Linked DNA regions of Methyloterricola oryzae. The protein of the gene in region 1 interacts with the protein of each later gene in a pairwise test. Links are inferred from orthologs where the notes say so. Each region holds a gene or a part of one and is shown in the gene's direction. Other genes may lie near its edges. The genes, in order: ileS and EK23_RS10875.

Region 1 (16,516 bases):
CTGCAGCTACCACGGCGTCAGTCTCAATGTCGATGCCGACCTGAGGCCGTTCCGGCAAATCAATCCCTGCGGTTATCAGGGACTGGAAGTCACCAGCCTGGAAGCGCTTGGCGTGCGCGTCACCCTTGCCGAAGTCGGGGTTTCGCTGACGGCCCGCATCATGCAAGAATTCGGCTACACACACATTGAACGATGAAACCATGTCTCAAGATCGGCAGAATTTCCAGGCACCCTCGCGGCTAACGCCGGAAACCCACCAGCGCAAAGCAGACAAGCTGTCGCGCATTCCGGTGAAGGTAATTCCAAGCGAAGCCCCGATCCGAAAGCCCGCTTGGATCCGGGTTCGCGCCGGCGACTCGAACGAGACGCTGCGGGTGAAGCGGCTGCTCCGCGAACAGGGCCTGCACACCGTGTGCGAGGAGGCCGCATGTCCCAACCTGGGCGAATGTTTCGGACAGGGTACGGCCACATTCATGATCATGGGCGACATCTGCACGCGGCGCTGCCCATTCTGCGACGTCGCACATGGCCGTCCCCAGCCCTTGGATTCCCTGGAGCCCGAGCGCCTGGCGCAAGCGATCGCCAAGCTGGGTTTGCGCTATGTCGTCGTCACGTCCGTGGACCGCGATGACTTGCGCGACGGCGGCGGCGCGCACTTCGCGGCGTGCATAACGGCGATTCGCCGCGAATCACCGCGAACCCGCATCGAAGTGTTGGTGCCTGACTTCCGCGGCCGGGTCGAGAAAGCCCTGGATGCGCTGGCTGCTTCGCCGCCCGACGTCTTCAATCACAATCTCGAAACGGTGCCTGCACTTTACAAACAGGCCAGGCCCGGCGCGGACTACCAGGGCTCCTTGGAACTGCTGCGGCGCTTCAAATTCCGCCATCCAGACATTCCCACCAAGTCCGGTCTGATGCTTGGATTGGGCGAAACGCGGGATCAGGTGCTGGCCACCCTCGGCGACTTGCGCGAGCACGGCTGCGACATGCTGACCCTTGGCCAATATTTGCAGCCCAGCCGGGACCACTTACCAGTGGTCGACTATGTAACGCCTGAGGAGTTCAACGACTACGCAAGACTGGCGCGCGATCTGGGATTCAGCCAGGTCGCCAGCGCGCCTCTAGTGCGCTCATCCTACCATGCGGACCAGCAAGCAGCTGGCATGATTGCCGTGGAAGGGGACGGGCGTTAGAAATGGTGTAGCGGAAAGCGAGATCCAGACACGAAAACGAAAAGAGCCCTTACGGGCTCCTTGAGTGGCACTTCTGGTCCTGGCTTAGATCGGATGTGGCAAGTATAGGATCGTTCGCTTGAGCTATTTCCGCCCTATGCTTGCCACTTCTCAGAGCCTTATTGTTTTTCTTGATCGTCGGCGAAGACCCAACGGATAAAGAATACACCAGCAGCGATGATCGCGATGGTGACAACGATACCCATGGGGGATCTCATTTTTTCAACTAAATCGAGGATGGCTCCCATTTCTTGCCCTACCTTATCTGTTTGTAAAAGGTGATCTATAAATAGAGTGCAGAATTGCTCTGACTGCTATTGCGTCGCCTATCTTACCGCGTGCGCTCCGACTGTCAAGCGAAAGTACTCGTGTGCTGGTCTTTAAAGGCTTAAGCCAAAACCACTTACGCGCACCAGGTTCAAAGACAAAAAAAGCCCGGTCCTTAAAGGACCGGGCTTTACAGAATGCTCCCCAGCAGCGGAAACCTTATCTTCTTATTTCCTGCTACGACACGTGTGTGCCGCGATATATCAGGTCGCCCCGCGCCGAGGTAGAAATGCTTAGAGGCTCGGGGAGACGGCAGCGCTCACTTTCTGCTTGTCGCCGTCAGGGGAATTGCCACAACCAACCATGGCGACAGACAGCATTGCAACGCTGATAACGCACAGAACTAGCTTCTTCATAAATTCCTCCTCATGTTGAACACTAAAAATATGCTTCTACTTGTTTGGGAGTGCTTAACAGCACGGGCTTTTTATAAATAAGATCGGAGCAAAATGCAAGAGTCGACTTGGACAGCAAGCCGCGCCGCCATCGCCATTTGACATGAGCCGCCGATCGATAGAAAATACGCAATTCTAAAAGAAATTTTGCTTCGCGGAGCTTTTCAACATGTATGCGGTAATCCAAACGGGCGGCAAGCAATACCGGGTCAAGGAAGGCGAGACCCTGAAGGTCGAGACTCTTGTCGCAGAGGCCGGTCAGCAGATTGAGTTCGACAAGGTTCTGCTGATCCAGTCCGATTCCGGGGTCAAGGTCGGTCAGCCATTCGTTGCGGGAGGCAAGGTTACCGCAACGATCAAGTCCCACGGTCGGCACAAGAAAGTCAACATCATCAAGTTCAGGCGGCGCAAGCACCACATGAAGCGCCAAGGGCACCGCCAGAATTATACCGAAATCCAGATCACTGGCATTTCGGGTTAAGCATCGGAGATTCTCATGGCTCACAAAAAAGCAGGTGGCAGTTCCCGCAACGGCCGCGACTCTGAATCCAAACGCCTCGGCATCAAGCGCTTCGGTGGCCAGACCGTGAGCGCCGGCAGCATCATCGTGCGTCAGCGGGGCACCCGTTTCCACCCTGGCGACAACGTAGGCTGCGGCAAGGATCACACCCTGTTCGCCACCGCGGACGGGCAGGTCGTGTTCCATGTCAAGGGCCCGCAGAAGCGCAAGTACGTCAGCATCGTAACCGGTTGATCGCCCGTGCCTTGAATTTGGTCTTCGGGAGCTCCACCCCAAAAGCCTCGTCCCGTGCGAGGCTTTTTTGTCACCGCACATGAAATTTGTCGACGAAGCTGAAATACGAGTCGAAGCAGGCGACGGCGGCAACGGCTGCGTCGGCTTTCGCCGGGAAAAATATGTCCCCTTGGGCGGACCAGACGGCGGTGACGGCGGTGACGGCGGCAGCGTATTTCTGGTCGCCTCCAACAACCTCAATACTCTGGTGGACTTCCGCTACAACCCTACCCATCGGGCTGAGCGCGGGCAGAACGGCTCCGGCAGCAACTGTACAGGCCGCAAGGGCGAAGACTGTCACGTCAGGGTGCCTACCGGCACTATCGTCTATGACGCCGAAACGGGAGAGAAACTCGGAGACCTGACACGCGAGGGGGAGGAACTGCTCGTCGCGCAGGGAGGCTTCCACGGCATCGGCAATGCCCGCTTCAAGAGCAGCACCAATCGCGCGCCGCAGCAAGCCACCAAGGGCACACCCGGAGAAAAGCGCTACCTGAAACTGGAATTGAAGCTGATCGCAGACGTGGGCTTGCTCGGTATGCCCAATGCAGGCAAGTCCAGCCTGATCCGCGCCGTTTCTTCCGCCCGGCCCAAGGTCGCCGATTACCCGTTCACCACCCTCCATCCCAACCTGGGCGTGGTGCGCGTGGATGACCAGCGCAGCTTTGTCATGGCGGACATCCCGGGCCTGATCGAGGGCGCCGCCGATGGCGCTGGTCTCGGCATGCAATTCCTCAAGCACCTCGCGCGCACCCGTTTGCTGCTGCATGTCCTCGATGTAGTGCCCTACGAAAGCGAAGAGCAGCCTTGCGAGGCGGCGCGCAAAATCATCCATGAACTCACGCAGTGGGACGAACAGTTGGAAGAAAAGCCGCGTTGGCTCGTACTGAATAAAGTCGACCAACTCCCCGCTGAGCTGGTCGATGTCCATTGCCAGACGATCGTCGACGAACTGGGTTGGCAGGGACCGGTTTTTCGCATCTCGGCCCTGCGGGGTGATGGCCTTAAGCCATTGATGTTTCAAGTTATGGACTTTCTCACCCAAGCATCCCATGACCCTGAGGAGTGATTTCAAGCGACCACGCCGTGTCATCGTCAAGATCGGCAGCGCCTTGCTGACTGGTGGCGGCCGAGGTCTCGACAAACCTGCCATCGCCGCCTGGGTCCAGCAGATCGCCGAACTGCGTAAACAAGGGATTGAGGTCGTTCTCGTCTCGTCCGGTTCGGTCGCCGAGGGCATGAGCCGGCTGGGCTGGAAGGTCCGACCCAAAGCGCTGCACCAGTTGCAGGCCGCTGCGTCAGTGGGACAGATGGGGCTGGTGCAAACCTACGAATCCCTATTCCAGGGCCACGGTCTGCACACCGCGCAGATTCTATTGACCCACGAAGACCTGTCCGACCGGCAGCGCTACCTCAATGCGCGCAGCACGCTGAACACGCTGCTGGAACTAGGCGTCATTCCGATCATCAACGAGAACGACACGGTCGCCACCGATGAAATCCGCTTCGGCGACAACGACACGCTCGCAGCCCTGGTCGCAAATTCCATCGAAGCCGACCTGCTCATTATCCTAACGGACCAGTCAGGCCTCTATGAGCGCGACCCGACGGTGGACCCCACTGCCAGACTGGTCGGGCAGGCCAGCATCAATGATCCCCGTCTGGCCGAGATGGTCGGCGAGAGCCGCAGTGGACTGGGACGCGGAGGCATGATCACCAAGCTCAGAGCAGCACGGTTAGCGGCTCGTTCCGGCGCCGGAACCTTGATTGCCTGCGGTCGGGAGGAGTCGGTGATTATGCGGCTGGCAGCAGGGGAAAGTGTCGGTACCTATCTGACGCCGGACACCGACGCGCTCATCGCACGCAAGCGCTGGATGGCCGGCCAACTCAAGCTAAAAGGCTCACTGTTTCTGGATGACGGGGCAGTTAGGGTGCTCCGGGAGTCTGGCAAGAGCCTTCTGCCCATCGGCGTCACCGGGATTAGCGGCCAATTCCGTCGCGGCGATCTGGTCGCTTGCCTGGACCGGTCAGGCAAGGAGATCGCGCGTGGCCTGGTGAACTACGACTCGGAGGAAACTCGGCGAATCAAAGGGGTTCCCAGCACCCGAATTGAGGAGCTAATCGGATACGTGGACGAGGAAGAGCTCATACACCGAGACAATTTGGTGCTGAGCTGAACTGGAGCCGCAAAGCCCCCTGAGCCGGACCCATCCCGCCCGGCTCAGGGAAACCTTTAGAATTACGCGGATTTCAGCGACAGCGCCTTGATGCGGGCACTGAGCCTGCTCTTGCTGCGCGCGGCCTTATTGCGGTGAATCAAACCCTTATTGACGGAAGAATCGATCACCGGCACGGCCTCGCGGAACGCGGCCTGTGCTTTGTCGATATCCCCGCCTGCAACGGCGAGCAGAACCTTCTTGATGAAAGTGCGCAGCCGACTGCGCGCTGCGGCGTTGTGCGCGCGGTTCTTTTCTGCCTGGCGGGCACGTTTTTTTGCTGAAGCGATGTTGGCCAAGATAAAACCCCTGAACGACGAATTCGATTTTGAGCTCTGTATTTTCGTCCATTCGGCTGGACATTGTCAACCACACGCCCGATGCGCCTATGCGCAACCCTGCCGGCACTTTATACTAAGCGCTTTTTCAACAACGGGGTGAGGAACTGAGCGGGCATCTCATGCGGTCGACGGCCATCGTCGGCACGATGACCTTGATCTCGCGACTCCTGGGCTTCGTCAGGGACATTCTGATCGCCCGCTATTTTGGAGCCGATGCGGCTACCGACGCGTTTTTCGTTGCCTTCAGGATCCCGAATTTTCTTCGCCGACTGTTTGCCGAGGGCTCCTTCGCCCAAGCCTTCGTTCCGGCTTTCAGCGCCGGCGCACCGGCCATTCGGAATCTCCTGGCTCCGCTGTCAGGGACGCTTGCACTGTTGTTGTTTATGGTCAGCCTCGCCGGCTCGTTCGCTGCACCCTTGCTGATCTTGGCATTCGCTCCCGGCTTTCAAGCCAGTGCCGAAACCTGGGACCTGAGTGCCGACATGCTGCGCATCACCTTTCCCTACCTGTTTTTTGTGGTGTTGACAGCCATGGCAGCCGCTGCGTTGAACTGCGTCGGCCGTTTCGCCATTCCTGCGATAACCCCGGCCCTGCTGAATCTGACCATGATCGGCATGACTCTTTGGCTGGCGCCGCGTCTGGAGGAGCCCATCACGGCACTGGCCTGGGGTGTGCTTGCGGCAGGCCTGCTGCAACTGCTTTTGCAGTCTTTCGCCCTGAAGCAGGCCGGACTTTTGGCGGCCCCTCGCTGCGATTTCAAGAACCGGAGCGTCGTGCGGGTCCTGAAGTCCATGGGGCCAGCCATCCTCGGGGTTTCTGCAACCCAGGTGAATCTCCTGATCGACACACTCACCGCATCCTTTTTGGCCTCCGGCAGCGTCTCCTGGCTTTACTACTCGGACCGCCTGGTGGAATTTCCCTTGGGCCTGCTCGGTGTCGCATTGGGAACCGCCATTCTTCCGCACTTGTCGGGCACCCACGCGCGCAGGGACCCCGCCGCCTTCTCGCACGCTTTGGACTGGGGCTTGCGATGGGTGCTGCTAATCGCCTTGCCCGCCACAGCAGGATTGGTTTTTCTAGCTCCCGCCCTCGTCTCGACCTTGTTCCAGTTTGACCGATTCAGCGCCGACGATGTGACCATGGCCAGCCGCAGCCTTGCTTGTTTCGCCTTGGGATTGCCCGGATTCGTCGCAGTGAAGGTCCTGACGCCAGGGTTCAGTGCGCGCCACGATCTAAAAACCCCTCTCCGCCTTGGTCTGCACTCCATGGCAGGCAACGCGGCCCTTGGCGTCGTTCTCGGAATCGTCCTCGCTCCAGAAGGCTGGGGCCACGCCGGTCTGGCCCTGGCAACGGCACTGGCAGCGCTGTGGAACGCTGCGGCCCTGGTTACAAAATTGCTTGAATCGCGTATCTACCGCCCTCAGGCTGGCTGGCCCTGGTTCCTGACACGCGTTCTCGGATCAACGCTCGTCATGTCAATGCTTTTGGCGTTCAATGTGCGGGAAATGCCCTGGCAGCACTGGCAGCATTTTGAGCGCGCACTGCACCTTGGCCTTTGGATCGGCGCCGGCACTTTGGCCTACTTTGCCACGCTTTGGCTGAGCGGCCTGCGTGCGCCGCATTTGTCATTGCAGGCCGCGGGTTGAGCAAGTCCATGTCCGAGAGTGGTCAACTTCGCCTGGTTCGGGGACTTCAATGCCCTCCATGCGCCAGCGGCTGCGTCGCCACCATCGGCAATTTTGATGGCGTGCATCTTGGACACCGCGCCGTCATTGAAAATCTGGCCGAACAGGGAAAGCGCCTGGGCATCCCGGTGGTCGTGGTGCTGTTCGAACCCCAGCCACGCGAATATTTTCAGCGCGAACAGGCGCCGTCCCGCCTCACGCGGCTCCGGGAAAAACTGCGTGCCTTGTCGGAGCTGCCAGTCGATTGGGTTCTGCTGCTGCACTTCGACGCCCGGCTGGGCGACCTCCCCGCCGAGCAGTTCATTGAAAAGGTTCTGGTGGAACGGTTACGGGTGCGCTACCTGGTGGTGGGAGACGACTTCCGCTTCGGCCGCCACCGCCTCGGCAATTTTGAATTGCTCCAGGAGTTTGGCCGCCGCGCCGGCTATGAAGTTGCCGACACCGTTTCGGTACAGGTCGACGGTCAACGCGTCAGCAGCACCTTGATCCGGGAGGCATTGGCCGACGGGAACCTTGACCTCGCGCGCCGCCTGCTGGGGCGCCCCTATTCCATTTGCGGCCGCATACGGGCAGGCGCCCGCCTAGGCCGGCAAATCGGTTTTCCCACCGCCAACATAGCGTTACAGCGCAAAAAGTCTCCGTTGCAAGGGGTGTTTGCCGTTACAATGAGTGGAATAAATGGCCGCCAGCTTACCGGCGTGGCCAACGTCGGCGCGCGTCCCACGGTGCGAGGCGATGCGGTCATCCAGTTGGAAACCCACTTGTTCGACTTCGCCGGCGACCTCTATGGCCGCCTTGCGGAGGTTCATTTTCACCAGAAACTTCGCGATGAGCGCCGTTTCGAGTCGGTCGACGCCCTGGCCGCGCAGATCGCCCGGGACGCCCAGGCGGCGCGGGATTATTTTGCAAATCTTGACCCGATGAGTGTCAGTTGAATCATGAGCACGGATTACAAAGCAACGCTGAATCTTCCCACCACGGATTTCCCCATGAAGGGAAACCTGTCGCAGCGCGAGCCGGAACAATTGCAGCAGTGGCAGCATAGCGATCTCTATCGCAAGATTCGCGAGTCCTTTGTCGGGCGTCCCCAATTCATCCTACATGACGGCCCGCCCTACGCGAACGGAGAAATCCATATCGGTCACGCGGTCAACAAGGTGCTCAAGGACATCATCATCAAGGCCAAGGGTCTGGCTGGCTTCGATGCGCCATATGTACCGGGCTGGGATTGCCATGGTCTGCCCATCGAGCTGATGGTGGAGAAGAAGATCGGCAAAGCCGGCGTCAAAGTTAATCCGGCGGAGTTCCGCGCCGCCTGTCGTACCTATGCCGCAGAACAGGTCGAGTTGCAAAAACAGGAGTTCATTCGTCTAGGCGTATTCGGCGAGTGGGACAATCCGTACCTGAGCATGGATTTCCGCTTCGAGGCGGACATCATCCGGGCGCTGGGAAAGATTTGCGCCAACGGTCACCTGATCAAGGGAGCCAAGCCCGTGCATTGGTGCACGGATTGTGGCTCGGCCCTGGCCGAAGCAGAGGTGGAATACGAGAACAAGCGCTCCCTGGCCATTGACGTACGCTTCAAGGTCCTCGATCCTGCGGCCGTTCTGCGCCAGTGCCACTCGGTTCCGGGACACGAAGGCGATGGGCCCTTGTCCGTGGTCATCTGGACCACCACCCCGTGGACGCTCCCGGCCAACCAAGCGGTTGCGCTCAACGCCGAGTTGGATTACGCGGTGGCATTGCTGGAAGACACGGGCGAGCGGCTGATCCTGGCCGACGCGCTACTTAAAGATACCATGCACCGCCTTGGGGTGGAGAACTACCGGGTCTTGGCTTACTGCAAAGGCGCAGCCCTGGAGGGCCTCATGCTCAAGCACCCATTCCTCGAGCGGGAGGTGCCGATCATCCTCGGCGAGCATGTGACCCTGGAGGCGGGCACGGGTGCTGTCCACACCGCGCCGGGCCACGGCCAAGAAGACTACGCGGTGGGATTGCGTTATGACCTTCCGGTGGACAACCCCGTCGGCGATGACGGTGTGTTCCTGCCTGGAACGCCATTTTTCGCGGGACAGCATGTGATCACCGCCAACCCGCAGGTCGTGGAAGTACTCAAGGATCATGGCGGACTGCTGCACCAGACCAGTATCGAGCACAGTTACCCGCACTGCTGGCGGCACAAGACGCCGGTGATCTTTCGGGCGACGCCGCAGTGGTTCATCGCCATGGACAAGAAGGACTTACGCCGGGACGCCCTTGACGCTATTTCGGAAGTCCAATGGATACCGGACTGGGGTCAGGCGCGCATCGAAGGCATGGTCGCCAACCGGCCGGACTGGTGTGTCTCCAGGCAGCGCAATTGGGGCGTACCCATTGCCTTGTTCCTGCACAAGCAGACGGGGGAAATTCACCCCAACACCCTTGAGCTCATCGAGCAAGTGGCGCAACGCGTAGAGCAGCGCGGCATCGATGCCTGGTTTGAATTGGACGCCAGAGAGCTGCTGGGGGAGGAAGCCGAACAATACGGCAAGATGAACGACACGCTGGACGTCTGGTTCGATTCCGGCGTCACCCACTATTGCGTGCTAAATCGCCGCGAGAACCTGCACTGTCCCGCCGACCTGTATCTGGAAGGCTCGGACCAGCACCGAGGCTGGTTCCAATCCTCGCTGCTGGCGGCGGTTGCGATCAATGATACCGCGCCCTACCGTGCCGTGCTGACCCACGGCTTCACCGTGGATGCGCAGGGCAAAAAAATGTCCAAATCCAAGGGCAATGTAGTCGCGCCGCAGAAGGTCATGAAGACCCTGGGTGCTGACGTCCTTAGGCTTTGGGTAGCCGCCACTGACTACCGCGCCGAGATGAGTGTTTCCGACGAAATCCTCAAGCGGACTTCTGACGTTTACCGCCGGCTACGCAATACCGCGCGATACCTGCTCGCCAATCTCAACGACTTTGACCCGGCCAGGGACCTGATTTCGGCCGACTCCATGTTGCCCCTGGACCAGTGGGCGGTCGGCCGAGCCTGGGAACTTCAACAGGAAGTGATCGCGGCCTACGACAGCTATCAGTTTCATCTGGTCTACCAGAAAGTGCATCACTTCTGCTCCGTTGACCTGGGCAGCTTCTACCTGGATGTGACCAAGGACCGTCAGTACACCTGCAAGGGCGACAGCCTGCCGCGGCGCTCGGCGCAGACCGCCATGTACCACATCGCCGAGGCACTGGTGCGCTGGCTCGCTCCCATCACCAGTTTCACCGCGGACGAGATCTGGCGTTATCTTCCCGGCGAGCGCATGGACTCGGTCTTTCTCGCCACATGGTACGAAGGACTGTTCCCACTCTCCGACGAAGCCCCCATGAACCGTGCCTTCTGGGACTTTGTGCTTTCCGTGCGCGAGGCGGTCAGCAAGGAACTTGAGGTACTGCGGGTGCGCGACGAGATTGGCTCGTCTCTGGATGCTGAGGTGGAACTTCACTGCGCCCCGGACGTACTAGAACGACTCAAACCACTGCAAGACGAACTGCGCTTTGTGTTTATCACTTCCTATGCGCGCGCTTTGCCAGCCGACAACAGCGTCGCCACCTTGCCCACTGCCATCGACGGCTTGGAACTGCGCGTGGTCGCCTGTGACAAGCCCAAGTGCGTGCGTTGCTGGCATCACCGCGAGGATGTAGGGAGCCAACTCGGTCACCCGGAGTTGTGCGGCCGCTGCGTAGAAAACGTGGACGGTCCCGGCGAAACACGCCGCTATGTCTGAGGTGTCGCGATGCTGAAATGGCTGTGGCTTTCCGGCTTGGTGGTGCTGCTGGACCAGATCAGCAAGCGCGTCGTGGATGCATCCATGCAACTGCATGAAACCATCGAACTGATCCCTTGCTTTCAGTTGACCTACCTGCGCAACCAAGGCGCAGCCTTCAGTTTTCTGAGTGAGGCCGGTGGCTGGCAACGCTGGTTCTTCATCACGCTGGCCCTAGTTGCGAGTGTGGCCATTTCGATCTGGCTGAAACGATTGCCCAAGGATCGCCGATTCGAGGCCTGCGCCTGGGCGCTGGTTCTTGGTGGCGCCATCGGGAATCTCATCGACCGGATTTTGTATGGCTACGTCATCGACTTTTTCGACGCCTACTATGCAAACTGGCACTGGCCAGCGTTTAACATCGCCGATTCGGCCATCACGGTAGGGGTCGGCATGCTGCTGATCGATGCTGTCATGGCCGCACGCACCGCCGACACTGACACGGTGAGTTAGGTCAGGATACGTGCCAGCCAACGGCCCGCCAGGCCTTGACGTCCGGACCGAAAACTTAGACATTGGACGTTTGGGGCCTCAGGCGAAGTGCCTGCATGCCTCTGAAAAGCAATCCTCCCCATGTAAGATCGGTTAGCACCATGCCATTCAGTCTCCGTCCATTACTCGCTTTCCCTTTCGTCATGACCTTTTCGGTCGCGCTTCACGCAGCCGAGGTCGGACAACCGGCACCGCATTGTCATCTAGCAACGCTGGATGGGAAATCAGTGCATAATTTGCCGCAGTACCGAGGCAAGGTGGTCTATGTCGATTTCTGGGCGTCGTGGTGTGGACCTTGTGCCCAATCATTCCCTTTTATGAGCAAGCTGCATCAGGATTTGTCAGGTCGTGGCCTTCAGGTACTCGGAGTGAACCTCGATGAGGATCCGGAGGAAGCTAAGGCTTTTCTGAGCGCGCATCCCGCCCATTTCACCGTGGTCGCAGACAATGGCGGTCAGTGTCCAATGGATTTCGGCGTTCATGCCATGCCGTCGACCTACGTGATCGATCGCAAGGGCGTCATACGGGGAGTTCATCTGGGTTTCCGACCCGGCGAAGCGGAGAAGACTCGCCAGCTGATTGAAAAGTTGCTGGCCGAACCAGCCTCCTAGTCGAAAACGACCTCCCATGAAATCGTCTATCGGACGATGATTGGCCGCCGCAAGTTGCCCACGTTATTGAATCCGATTGGGAGCGACAAGTCCGTGAAACCACTGTTCCTGCTGCTCAGCGTGCTCGTCAGCGCCAGCGTATATGCCGAAGTGCGCGAGCAGACCGTCGACTACCAGGCCGGCGACACCCACATGAAGGCCTATCTGGCCTGGGATGCTAGTAAGGGAGACAAGCAGCCGGGCATACTCGTGGTTCATGAGTGGTGGGGCTTGAACCAGTACGCCAAAACAAGAGCCCGCATGCTGGCCGAGTTGGGGTACACGGCACTGGCGGTCGATATGTATGGGGATGGCAAGACAACGGAACATCCCAAGGAGGCTGCGGCCTTCATGAACAGCGTTGCGGAACATGCGGACGTTGCGCGGGAACGCTTTCTTGCCGCCAAGACACTGTTACAGAAGCAGCCCTCGGTAGACCCGGATGCGATAGCCGCCATAGGTTATTGTTTCGGCGGCGCCACGGTTCTGGACATGGCGCGCCAGGGCGTAGACCTCAAAGCCGTGGTCAGCTTTCATGGCAGCCTGAACACATCAGTCCCAGCCAAGAAGGGTCAGATCAAGTCCCGGATTCTTGTACTCAGCGGTGCCGAGGACAGTTTCATAACACCGCAGAGCATAGATGCTTTCAAGCAGGAAATGGGGAATGCCGGCGGACATTATGAATTCGTTAGCTATCCAGGCGCCAAGCACAGCTTCACCAATCCAGACGCCGACCATTACGGAAAGGCTAACGGTCTTCCTCTGGCATACAACGCCGAGGCGGATCAAAAATCGTGGCAGGCGATGCGTGCATTACTTCTTGCTAGCTTTGGGCGTTGAGCATCACAAGATTTCGGCAACCACCATACCAAGACCATAAGAAAGCAGGACAGCAACCGGCACAGCCATTACGAAAAGTGCGATGACGACAGCGGACTTATTCAATAGATCGAGCCCCTTCCACCATATAAGCGCCCTGTCTCTTTCCCGATCCAACATCAGCCGCAAATGTGCGTGATGATGGCGCCACCAGACTTCCCCATCCGCTCTGACATGACTCCCCCATCGAGCCAGCTTGCGGAGTCCAAACAGGGCAGAGAGCAGCAGAATCACCGCGCCGGTATAGGCTGTCGCCATCTGCGCGTGATAAAGGTCCAGACCAAAGCGGGCCTGGAAAAAACTTTCCATTTGCTCCGCGATGTACTCACAAAGGAAAGTTGCTCCCTCTGTAAGCAGATTCCAGATTAGGTCCGCACCTAAAACCACCGACAGCAGGAACACTCCGAGAACAGACCAAAACCTCGGGCCGTGCGCGGACGCGCCGCCCCATGGCTGGTTTCTGCCGTCGTGCATTCCATCGGGAAATTTGAACATCATTCTCAGGCTCCTGTTTGGCTGATGGACTCAGTCAAGCAAAGGCGTGGCCGCCAGCTATCGGCGGCAGTTCATGCCTTTAAGCCTCATTTGTGACAGTACAAAATCACGAGAGTTCCTCAAGCGCCGTTTTCGTCACCTCCGCGCGCGAGTTTCAAGCGACACGCCTGTCCTCCTGGCATGCCGCTGATAGTGATAGAGGGGCGGCCGTTCAGAAGCTCCGGCTGTCAGCGATCAGCTTTTCAACGATGGGCCGGAAAATGATTTCGATGGCCAGTCCGGTCTTGCCTCCGGGAATGACGATCGTGTTGTAGCGCGACATGAAGGAGCCGTGCAGCATGGCCAGCAGGTATTTGAAGTCGATATCGAATTTGCGTGGATCACGGAAGCGGATGATCACGAAACTTTCATCCGCCGTTGGGATGTCACGGGAGATGAAAGGATTGGACGTGTCCACCGTCGGCACCCGCTGGAAGTTGATGTCCGTATGGGTGAACTGCGGGGTGATGACTTTCACATAGTCGAACATGCGCCTTAGGATCACTTCCGTCACGTCCTCCGCCTTATAGCCCCGTTCTGCGGTATCGCGGTGGATCTTTTGAATCCACTCCAGATTCACGATGGGAACTACGCCGATAAGGAGATCCGTGTACCGTGCCACGTCGACCGTGTCCGTTCTTACTCCTCCATGTAGCCCTTCATAGAAAAGCAGGTCCGTACCCTTGGGAATTTCTTCCCAGGGCGTGAAGGTGCCCGACTTGTAGCCTCCGAGTTCGGCACCCTCGGCGTCGCTGTGGACATAGTAGCGGCGCTTCGCGGTACCCGTCTCTCCGTACTGCTTGAACGTGTTCGCCAATTCATCCAGCAGGTTGGCCCCCAGGGAAAAATGGCTGAAATGTCGCCCTTCCTGATTCGCCTTGTTGATCTGCTCCGCCATCGCGACGCGGTCGTACCGATGGAAACTGTCCCCCTCGAGGACCAACGGCCGCACCTGCAGCCTGAAAAAAATGTGCTCGAAGGCGTGCTTGACGGTGGTGGTTCCAGCCCCTGAGGAACCGGTAATGGCTATGACGGGGTGCATTTTCGACATGCCTGACTCCTTGTTGTAGTTATGTTTGCTCTATGCTGGAGATCTGACCGGCCCCAGGCTTTTTTGGCCCTTCCTTATAGATAAATCATCCGCTTCTCTGCCGCGGCTTGCACCGCCGCATTGATGACCCTGCAGTTGGATTTTGCGTCTTGCAGTGACAGCGCCGGAGCCGAACCTGACAACGCGCACTGGCTGAAGTGCTCGATCTCGAGGCGAAAATGGTCAGCAACTGGAAGACGCTCCTCGCATTGACGCCCGTCCTCGGTCCACCAGGAAATCACCGGCACATCGCCCGGCAGTTGCCAAACGACATGACATTTGACACCGCCCTGGGTGCCAATGACTTCGTATTCGCAGCGCCGCGCCCTCTCAAAACTGAAGTCGAATTGTGCATAGCGACCATCTCCGTAGTCGAGCACACCAGCGCTGCTGACATCGGCACCACTGTCCACGTACTTTGCCATCGCGTTCGCACAGAGGGGGTCGTGCTCAAAAAACATCCTTAACGCGTGGATGGCATAGCAACCAATGTCCCACATGGCGCCACCGCCGTTGGCGACCGACTGCGCCAGCCGGTACACGCGGGCCGGTCGCATCATGAACGAGAAACTGGCCTTTACAGTCCGGATCTCGCCCAGAATTCCTGACCGAATCAACTCTAGAACGCGCGCGTGCTGCGGATGGAAACGGTACATAAAACCTTCCATGACCGTCACTCCGTGTTTGCTGGCCTCTGCCTCGATGGCGTCAATGTCTCCCACGTTGAGAGCCATGGGCTTCTCGCAGAGAACATGCTTGCCGTGGCGAATCGCATTGACAGTCCATTCGGCATGCTCGTGATTTGCCAGCGGCAGATAGACGGCCTGCACCTGCTCGTCTTCGAGTAGCGGTTCCAGACTGTCATAGGTCTTCACGCCGGAACAAGCCGGGGCATAGCGCCGAACGGTTTCCTCCGCAGCGCCCGGGCGCCTGCTGGCACAGGCGACTAACTGCGCGTTGCTCGCCGAGGCAATGGCGGGCATCAAACGTTCATTGACGCGCGCAGCGCCTAGGATGCCCCATCGAAGTTTGATCTGGTCGTTCATAACATGGCCTTTTTCGTGGTGGGGCACCATCATAGTCGCTGTGATAAAAATTTGTCATCCCGCCTCGCGCGGGTGAGTTTTTCTGGCATTTTGACTTCGCCGCGCGCTTCAGCCATGCTGGCGCTTCACACTGAACTCTGCTCAGGAGCACACTCATGACCATCCAAGCCGGCGAACGTCTGCCCGAAGGCACGCTCTACGAATCGACGGATATTGATTCCGCCACCGGTTGCCCTACCAAGCCACAAGCGCTGTCGGTCGCGGACCTGACGAAAGGAAAAAGAATTGTAGTGTTCGGCGTTCCCGGCGCATTTACGCCGACCTGCTCCGCGCAGCATCTGCCGGGGTATATAGCTGCCGCCGAACAATTCAAGTCAAAGGGAGTCGATGAGATCTGGTGCATGTCAGTCAATGACGGCTTTGTCATGGCTGCGTGGGGCCAGAGCAATCATGTTGGCGGCAAAGTTCGGATGATGGCGGATGGGAGCGCGGAGTACACGGCTCGGCTGGGACTGGAATTCGACCTATCAGCCAAAGGTTTCGGGTTGCGTTGTCAGCGCTTCGCCATGATCGTTGACGATGGCGTCGTCAAGGACATTACCGTCGAGGCGGCCGGCAAACTGGAACTCTCCACCGCCGAGGCCATGCTGGAAAAACTCTGATCAGCCATAAGGTAAGCCGGAGCGCGCTGCGGTTAAGGCGACCGCTGATGACTTTGACGCTAGCCAAGGCGATTCAGTTTTCGTCAAAATTGATCTGGATTGATACCGGCCTGTTGCCCTGATTCATGAATATTACCTTGCGCCAGCTCAAAGTGTTCGAACGCGTTGCGCACCGTCTCAGCTTTACCCGGGCAGCCGAAGAGCTTTTTCTCACACAACCGGCTGTCTCGATGCAGATCAAACAGTTCGAGGAAACGGTCGGTCTGCCACTGTTCGAGCGGTTGGGCAAGAAGATCTACCTAACGCGTGCTGGGGATGAACTCTACCGCCTTAGCAAAACCATTTCCCAGCAATTGGAAGAGGCGGAACAGCTC
Region 2 (8,519 bases), on another replicon or contig:
ATGCTGCTTGGGGCCGGGCTTGGGGCCGAAGGTTTCGCCCTGCCGGGCATCGAGACGGGCATAGCCTTATCGGTGCTGGTCTTGGGTTTGCTGGTCGTCGCCAAGACCCGCTTCGCCTTTCCCGTGGCGGCCTTCATGGCCGGGTTCTTCGCGCTGTTTCACGGGGCCGCTCATGGCGCCGAGGTGGCCAGTGGCCAGGGATTTGCGGTTTACGCCCTGGGTTTTCTCGCCGGGACCGGGCTGCTGCAGCTGGCAGGGCTTTGGATGGGCAGGCTGGCAATGAGGGTGCCCGGCTGCCTGCGTGTGCTTGGCGGACTGCTGACGTCCCTGGGCATCGTCCTGATGTTGCAGAGCGCTTAGGAGAGCTGTCATGGCTGCGACGACCTTGCCTGATCGCGTTTACGTCTACGAAAAGCCCGTCCGGCTGTGGCACTGGGTGAATGCCGCCGCCATCCTGGTGCTGGCGGTGACCGGCTGGTTCATCGCCTCGCCGCCGGTGGTCACCTCCGGCGAAGCCAGCGATCACTTCCTCATGGGCTATATCCGCTTTGCCCACTTCTCCGCCGGCTACGTCCTGGCCGTGGGCCTGATCGGCCGAATCTACTGGGCTTACGCCGGAAATCACTATGCCCGCGAACTGTTCATGCCCAGGGTCGCCAGCAAGGACTGGTGGGAAGGCCTGCTGCACGAAGTGCTCTGGTATCTGTTCCTGGTGAAGGAACCGCGCAAGCATGCCGGCCACAATCCGCTGGCGGGGCTGGCCATGTTCCTGTTCTATGTGCTCGGCTCGGCCTTCATGGTGGTGACCGGTTTTGCCCTGTATGGCGAGGGCCTGGGGGAGGGCAGTTGGGCCGACCGCCTCTTCGGCTGGGTGATTCCGCTGTTCGGCGAGAGCCAGGACGTGCATACCTGGCATCATCTGGGCATGTGGTATCTGGTGGTGTTCGCCATCATCCACATCTATGTGGCGGTGCGCGAGCAGATCATGTCCCGTCAATCCGTCACCTCGACCATGATCGATGGCTGGCGGGTCTGGAAAGATGGGAGGCCTTGAACCGCGTTAGCCCGTTTACGACACGTCGCCTGATCATGTCTGAAAAACGAACTTTAATCCTCGGCATCGGCAATATCCTCTGGGCCGACGAAGGCTTCGGCGTCCGCGTCGCCCAGGCTTTGCAGCGGCGCTATGCCTTTCCGGACCAGGTCACCATCATGGATGGCGGCACCCAGGGGCTGGGCCTGATTCCCTACGTGCAGGATTGCGACACCCTGGTCGTGGTGGATGCGGTGGATTTCAACCTGGAGCCCGGCGCCCTGGTGGAATTGCGCGATGGCGAGGTGCCTGCCTTTCTCGGAACGAAGAAGATGAGCCTGCACCAGGTCAGTTTCCAGGAGGTCTTGGCCCTTTGCGAACTGATGGGGCGGATGCCTTCGCGCTTGTGTCTGATCGGCGTGCAGCCGCAGGTGCTGGAGGACTACGGCGGCAGCCTCAGCGAGGTGGTGCGTGCGCAGTTGGAACCGGCGGTGGCGAAAGTGCTGGCTTACCTGGTGGAGCAAGGCATCGGGGCCAGGGAATGTGAAGAGTCTGCTCCCGGCGACGAGGTGATGGATATTGCCCGCTATGAGCGGGAGCGCCCCAGCGCCGAGGAGGCCTGCCGCGTTGGGGATGCGCGTTTCATGGCGCTTCGCCCAGAGCCTTAGCCCCATGTGCATCGGTATCCCCATGCAGGTGCTGGCGGAGGGCGAGTTCCAGAGCCTATGCGAGGGTGGGGGACGTCAGGCGATGATCGACATGCGCCTCATCGGAATCCAGCCTGCGGGAGCCTGGGTACTGGTGTTCCGCGACGCCGCGCGCGAAGTGCTGAGCGCCGAGCGTGCGGAGCAGATTCAGGCCGCCCTGGAAGGACTTGGCCTGGCCATGTCCGGGGAATTGGATGTGGACCATCTGTTTGCCGATCTGGTCGGCCGCGAGCCGCAGCTGCCCGATTTTCTGAAAGGATCGACGTGACACTGAACGAATTGATCGAACGCGTCTGTGCAAGTGGCGCATTGCCGGTGCTGGATGGCGAGGGTGTCGCCGAGTTCCTGAGCCAGCAGGAGTTCGGGGCCTTGTGCTTCTTCAACGACCCTAAGCTGTATCCCGAGAACTTCGATCTGGCGGTGGTCCTGCCGGAACTGCTCAAGGGATTTCCAAACCTGCGCGCCGCCGTCGCGGCCCCTGCGCAGGCCGCCGCTCTGGCGCGGGATTATGGCGTTGCCGTTTACCCCGCGCTGGTTCTGTTCAAGGATGGCGAGCCCCGCGACGTGGTGGCGCGCATCCAGGCCTGGTCCGAATACCGGGAACGCATCGGGAGGTTGTTTCTATGAGCGAGTCCTTGGCAAGCCTCACGGTGGTCGCTACCGAGCCCGCCGCGCCGGTGAGTCCCCATGACGATCCGGATTGCCTGTACACCGCGATGCCCCAGGGCATGCAGACCTTTGCGATGCCTTCCTTGTTTGAATGGCGCGACAGCACGGTGGGCGCCGATCTGCTGGGATGGCTGGAAACCTCGCTGCAAGCGAACCTGCGTGGCGAGCATCCGGACCCCCTGGATTTGACGGGTGGCGAGGAAGCCTTGCAGCGCTTCGTCAACGAAGTGCTGGGCGAGGGCGAAGTCATCGCGCTGGGAGAAGCGGGTGCCGTGCGCCTCATGGTCAGGGAGACCGTGGTGCCCGGGATATGGCATGTGCGCCGATTCGAGGCGGGCCGCTTGCGGCGTGCCTATCTGGAAACCGGATCGCTCCCAACGGCGCTCCTCGCCTGGGCGCAGAACCTCCATCACAAAGCGGGCGTGGCCGAGCCCAGTGCGTTCCCTTCGGACTTGATGAATGCGCCGGCCCTGATCCATGAAATCTTCGTCAAGGCAGCCGCCTTCGCGCCAGGCCGGGAAGAAACCCTCAATCTTTCCTTGCTGCCCCTGACGGCCGAGGACCTGAAGTTTCTGGTGGCCACCCTGGGCCTGGCCGGTGTGTCCATCCTGTCCAAGGGCTATGGGGATTGCCGCATCAGCCTGACGGGCCTGCCTCACGTGTGGTGGGTCCAGCATTTCAATTCCACCGAGCAGTTGATCCTGAATACCCTGGAGATAACCGAGATGCCGGTGGTCGCCATGGCGGCCCGCGAGGATCTGGAGGATGCCCTGGCGCGCGTGCGGGACATGCGCGCGGATTTGCTCGACCTGGAACCGTAAGCGCCATGGACCGTCATGAGTGCCGGATCTGTTGGTACGTCTACGATCCTGCCGAAGGCGATGAAATTGCCCAGATACCGCCGGGCGCCGCCTTCGACGATCTGCCCGAGGATTGGCGCTGCCCGGGCTGCGAGGCCGAAAAGGCGGCCTTTCTCCCAGTACCGGAGTGACTTGGATTCTCCAATACACGCGATCGGTTGGCGTAGGGGATGGAAGACGCGTGGGCGCGCACTGAGTCACGTGGCTTACTCCGAGGCTGAGCACTCCAGGGCCGCTTCGCTGGTACGCGGAATCGGCGTTCGCTGTGTCGTCAAACACGGCGTCATCACGCAGGTCGAAATCGAGCCGCGCCGCCCTCCGCCCGTGGACCGCCTGCTGATCGGCCAGCCTTGCGAGGCGGTGCTGCCCATGCTCGGGGTGGTGTTTTCCGTCTGCGGTCATGCCCACAGGCTTGCCGCTTCGCAGGCGCTGGCCGCGGTGCTCGATGCCCCCATGGCCGACGATGAACTGCGGCGGTTGGTGTTCCTCAGGGACCTGGAATCTGTCAGGGAACACAGTCTGAACCTGCTGCAATCGGTCCCGACGAAAACCAACGAGCATGCGCTCGCCCGGGAGATCATTGCATCCGTGCAGGCGCTGGCAGCCGGCGCGGCGCAGGGCGCGCCAGACACGAGCAGAGAGGCCGCCGTGGCGACGCTGCACGCTGCCCTGCAGGTTCTGTTCGGACGCTTCTGGCGGCTCACCGATGCTTCCATGGACGCCGTGCTCGATTGGGCCCAGGCTTCGGACGCACCTGTGGCGCGCCTGTTGGCGGCATGCCTGAGGCCTGGCTGGGCCGAGTTCGGCGCGCACGCCTCGCCGGCCTTGCCGCCGTTGTCTGCCGCCAAGCTGGATCAATCGTGGCTTTCGTCCGACCCTGGAGCCTTTGCGGCAACGCCGAGTTGGGATGGTATTCCCTGCGAGACCTCCTGCTATTCCAGGCAGTCCGGCCACCCCCTGATTGCCGAGGCCGCCCGTCGCTATGGCCCAGGCCTACTGGCGCGCAACCTGGCACGCATGCTGGAAACTGTGCTGTTGGCCAAGGGCCTGGCCGCTCCCGCGCCCTTACGACACCCGATTTGCGGCGTTGAGCAGGTGGCGGGTAACGGGTTCGCCCAGGTGGAGGCATCCCGCGGTCGTCTGATGCACTGGGTAGGGCAAGAGTGGGGCAGGGTAAGCGCATACCGCATACTGGCTCCCACCGAATGGAACTTTCACCCCCGCGGATTGGTTTACCAGGGACTGATGGGGGCCAAAGCCGGCGATCCGATGGAATTGGAGCAGAAGATCCGCGGGTTTCTTCAGACCGTCGACCCCTGCGTTCCGTTCGAGCTGAACGTGCTTGCCTGACTCGGCTCGATGGGACCGTCCGCACTGAATTCTCTCAGACAGGTCGAGGAGCGTTGATGGGACGCTTATTTGGTCGATAAGATATTGATATATATGAATTGATTCTAATTGACGGGCCTTTGTGATGGGGCCTTTCCAGGCAACCTTCGGGGTTTTGGCCTTAAGCCGCGCTAGGCGTGATTGGAAAGGCTTTCCCAGTTTGCCGGTAAGAGTTTTTCCGTGCAGGAAATAAACACATTTTTGTTACATAAAATTGGTTGAAAGGCCTGAAACCCTTCTGTATCCTAGCCGACACCGTGTGGGGTTACACTTGGGCGGAAGCGGGATTTCCCGTGCTCTTCCGGGTACCGGCGCGCGGTTCGGATGGCCGTCGTTGCGACGAAATGACGGATTGTTACGCGCTCCTGCGAGCGTCATTTTTTGTAGTGAGATTTGGCAGTATGTCACAAGAGCAGAAAGGAACCGTCAAGTGGTTCAATGAGGCAAAGGGATATGGCTTCATTCAGCGGGAAAAAGGTAGCGATCTGTTTGTTCATTTCCGTTCCATCGTCGGTAGCGGATTCAAGACCTTGAAGGAAGGCCAGGCCGTTTCATTCATCGAAGTGCAGGGTCAGAAAGGCCCTCAAGCCGACAACGTCACTGTTCTGTAAGGCGCGCTTTCTGCGCTGCTCAAAAGCAGGCCCTGACCCGGCCTGCTTTTTTATTTCCCATCCGCCCGTGCGGATCCCGGGTGCGCCCCGAGTCATGTCCTCTAAACCGAGGACTTCCCCGTTTTTCCTATAGCGTTAAGTGAGTTTCCCCCCGGATGCAATCCACCGAAAACAGTTTTGCCTTTACCGATCTCGCCATCTGCGAGCCCATTCTGAAAGCGATCAGGGAGGTGGGCTACGAGACCCCATCGCCTATCCAGGCGGCGAGCATTCCGTACCTCCTCGCGGGTCATGACCTGCTCGGGCAGGCGCAGACCGGGACGGGAAAGACAGCGGCCTTTGCCTTGCCCATCCTGCAGCACATCGATCTGTCGCGGCGCGAGCCGCAGGCCCTGGTGCTGACCCCCACGCGGGAACTGGCCCTGCAGGTGGCGGAAGCCTTCCAGACCTATGCGCGCCATCTGCGGGACTTCCATATCCTGCCCATCTACGGCGGGCAGTCCATGGAACTGCAATTGCGTCAACTACGCCGGGGCGTGCACGTCATCGTCGGAACACCGGGGCGGGTGATGGATCACCTGAGGCGCGAAAGCCTGTCACTGGACGGGCTGCGCACCCTGGTGCTGGACGAGGCGGACGAGATGCTGAAGATGGGCTTCATCGACGATGTGGAATGGATACTCGAGCACACTCCGGAGACCCGGCAGGTGGCCTTGTTCTCCGCCACCATGCCGGAGGCCATCCGTAAGGTCGCGAAGCGTCATCTGCGGGAGCCCAAGGAGGCCCGCATCGAGGCCAAGACCGCCACCGTGGAGGCCATTTCCCAGCGCTACTGGCTGGTTTCGGGGGTGCACAAGCTGGATGCTCTGACGCGCATCCTGGAGGTGGAGGATTTCGATGCCATGATCATCTTCGTGCGCACCAAGCTGGCCACCGATGAACTGGCGGAGAAACTGGAGGCCCGCGGCTACTCGGCTGCGGCCCTCAACGGCGACATGAGCCAGGCCCTGCGCGAAAAGGTGGTGGACCGCCTGAAGAAGAATTCGCTGGATATCCTGGTGGCCACTGACGTGGCGGCGCGCGGCCTGGACGTGGAACGCATCAGCCACGTGGTCAATTACGACATCCCCTATGACACGGAAGCCTATGTGCACCGCATTGGTCGCACCGGACGCGCTGGCCGCAAGGGCGAGGCCATCCTGTTCGTCGCGCCTCGGGAGAAGCGCATGCTCGGCGCCATTGAGCGCGCCACCCGCCAGCGCATCAAGGAGATGCATCTGCCCAGCCACCAGGACATTGCTGATCGCCGGGTGGAACAGTTCAAGGAACTGGTGATGAAGACCCTGGAGGAGGAGGAACTCAGCTTCTACCGCGAGTTCGTCCAGCAGATGGGGCGAGAGCAGAAGTTGTCCCCGCTGGATCTGGCCTCGGCCCTGACCTTTCTGGCGCAGAAGGACCGGCCTCTGGTGCCTCAGGCCCGGACCGAGGAGCCCCGGCCGAAGGCGCGCGTGGAACGGGAGGCGCGCGTGGAACGGGAGGCGCGTCCGCCCAGGAGCTTTGGCGATGAGGGCAGTCTGTACCGAATCGAGGTCGGGCGTGCCGATGGCGTGGCGCCGAAGGATATCGTCGGCGCCATTGCCAATGAAGCGGGAATTCCCGGCAAGGCCATCGGACACATCAAACTGTACGACACCTTCAGTACGGTCAGTCTGCCGCCGGACCTCCCCAAGCAGGTCTTGAAGCGGCTGGAAAAGACATGGATCATGGGCAAGCCCATCAAGATCAGGCCTTGGTCGGACGAGCCGCCGGCCAAGCCTGCAAAGCCCAAGAAAAAGACCGGTTATCCAAAATCGGCGGACTGAGGTGGTGCGCGGGGTTTCCCGCTCGGGTCCGGATTCGAAGGCTTGCTTCCCGGGGAGGCGGCGGTTATCCATGCCGCGTGGTCCTCGGTGATGGCTCGAAGCGCGCGGCGGCCTGAAGGCCTCTGCGGGGTCACAGGCGCCGGACCGGCGAGGTCCGGCAAGGCGCACCGCCTGGCCCGGCGGTTGAGCGCGCACGTGAATCTCATGTCCCGATAGTGAGGAACTCAAGATGAAAGACAAGCTCGTGCTGATTCCACCCCCCGTTTACGCGCTCGCCTTGCTCGGCCTCGGCGAGGGCCTGAGCCTGGTGATGCCGCTTCCGCTGGAGGTTTCCGATCCCCTGCTGGGTGGAACCTTGCTGGGTGTCGGGCTGTTGCTGGCGGTGGAGGCGTCCGCACGCTTTATGCACAAGCGCACCACGCCATTGCCCCATGGCCAGCCCACCGCGCTGGTTATGGAAGGCCCCTACCTGTGGACGCGCAACCCCATGTACCTGGGGCTGCTGGTGGCGCTCACCGGCATTGCCTTCCTGCTGGGTTCACCCTGGCTTTTCCTGGCGCCGCTTAGCTTCTTCTTTGTTGTCGATCGGTTATTTGTCCGTTTCGAGGAAGAACGCTTACAGACCCTGTTCGGCCCGGGATACGCGGACTTGCTGGCCAAGGTGCGTCGCTGGCTTTGATCGGCCTGCCCGGAGCCGCGGAAAAGGAAGTAGCTCGAGACTTCGGCTATGTTAAAATCCCGCGACTAAATTTGGCTTTGCGATGCGCCCAACAAACCTACTCCCGGTTTCGCGGCGCTGCCGACCGGAAGGCGCCGGTTTTTCGGTCGCGCCGAGGTTCGCCCAGACGCGGGCGAACGGATGGAACCCACACACCATTCACCACATAACTTAAAGCACAATCGGGAAGGTAAGATCCAACATGAAACTCAACTTAATTCTGGCCAAGGTGTTCAAATTCGTGACCTTCGTCTTGTTTACGTTCATGACGCTGGTGTATTTCGGCGTTCTCCTGATCCTGCCACTGGACATCATGGCGCAGGTGATACGCCTGCTCATGCTGATTGGCCTGCCCACCGTGATTTCCGCAGTCGCCGGGATCAGCGTGCTCGCCTACGTCGGTCTGATGGTCTACCGCATGCCGGAGCTGTATCATCTGGTGCTGAACATCGGGCTGGATCTGGTCAACTTCGGCCACGCCCAGATCAAGCGTTTCGATCCGCTGATCGAGACCAGCGCCGCGCAGGAAACCAGCGCCGCCTGATTTCAACAGGCCCTCAATATGAAAAACCCCGCCTCGGCGGGGTTTTTTTTGGCCGTTGGTCAGCGCGAGGTGGTTCCGGTCACACCGCGTAGGCCCTGCGGTAGTAGGGCCAGCTTTCCACGTGCA

The links.
Region 2: the proteins of ileS (region 1) and EK23_RS10875 interact in binary tests that used the Escherichia coli proteins (3 or more experiments, as listed by UniProt). The link is inferred for Methyloterricola oryzae from one-to-one orthologs.

The regions. Positions count from the first base shown.
Region 1 is NZ_JYNS01000016.1:18,023-34,538, reverse strand. The notes cover bases 7,591-10,950. They hold ileS (isoleucine--tRNA ligase), read left to right. Parts: upstream 7,591-7,927; coding sequence 7,928-10,750; downstream 10,751-10,950. Other genes in these bases: lspA (signal peptidase II), read left to right, coding at 10,760-10,950; ribF (bifunctional riboflavin kinase/FAD synthetase), read left to right, coding at 7,591-7,924. In the rest of the region: lipoyl(octanoyl) transferase LipB, read left to right, coding at 1-196; lipA (lipoyl synthase), read left to right, coding at 201-1,193; EK23_RS24490 (hypothetical protein), read right to left, coding at 1,352-1,480; rplU (50S ribosomal protein L21), read left to right, coding at 2,124-2,435; rpmA (50S ribosomal protein L27), read left to right, coding at 2,451-2,708; Obg family GTPase CgtA, read left to right, coding at 2,788-3,816; proB (glutamate 5-kinase), read left to right, coding at 3,800-4,924; rpsT (30S ribosomal protein S20), read right to left, coding at 4,987-5,262; murein biosynthesis integral membrane protein MurJ, read left to right, coding at 5,424-6,950; more of ribF, read left to right, coding at 6,959-7,590; more of lspA, read left to right, coding at 10,951-11,242; EK23_RS17220 (TlpA family protein disulfide reductase), read left to right, coding at 11,338-11,892; EK23_RS17215 (dienelactone hydrolase family protein), read left to right, coding at 11,986-12,771; EK23_RS17210 (hypothetical protein), read right to left, coding at 12,775-13,308; EK23_RS17205 (phosphoribulokinase), read right to left, coding at 13,517-14,395; EK23_RS17200 (Gfo/Idh/MocA family protein), read right to left, coding at 14,470-15,480; and 2 more genes. UniProt on the Escherichia coli protein: Catalyzes the attachment of isoleucine to tRNA(Ile). As IleRS can inadvertently accommodate and process structurally similar amino acids such as valine, to avoid such errors it has two additional distinct tRNA(Ile)-dependent editing activities.
Region 2 is NZ_JYNS01000007.1:5,606-14,124, reverse strand. What follows is about bases 167-2,895. They hold EK23_RS10875 (HyaD/HybD family hydrogenase maturation endopeptidase), read left to right. Parts: upstream 167-1,089; coding sequence 1,090-1,701; downstream 1,702-2,895. Other genes in these bases: EK23_RS10860 (hydrogenase expression/formation protein), read left to right, coding at 2,364-2,895; EK23_RS10865 (thioredoxin domain-containing protein), read left to right, coding at 2,005-2,367; EK23_RS10870 (HypC/HybG/HupF family hydrogenase formation chaperone), read left to right, coding at 1,706-2,008; cybH (Ni/Fe-hydrogenase, b-type cytochrome subunit), read left to right, coding at 371-1,054; EK23_RS10885 (HupE/UreJ family protein), read left to right, coding at 167-360. Outside these bases: more of EK23_RS10885, read left to right, coding at 1-166; more of EK23_RS10860, read left to right, coding at 2,896-3,230; EK23_RS10855 (rubredoxin), read left to right, coding at 3,236-3,400; EK23_RS21725 (nickel-dependent hydrogenase large subunit), read left to right, coding at 3,471-4,619; EK23_RS10845 (cold-shock protein), read left to right, coding at 5,060-5,269; EK23_RS10840 (DEAD/DEAH box helicase), read left to right, coding at 5,425-7,131; EK23_RS10835 (methyltransferase family protein), read left to right, coding at 7,361-7,810; EK23_RS10830 (hypothetical protein), read left to right, coding at 8,052-8,393; EK23_RS10825 (DUF5765 domain-containing protein), read right to left, coding at 8,473-8,519.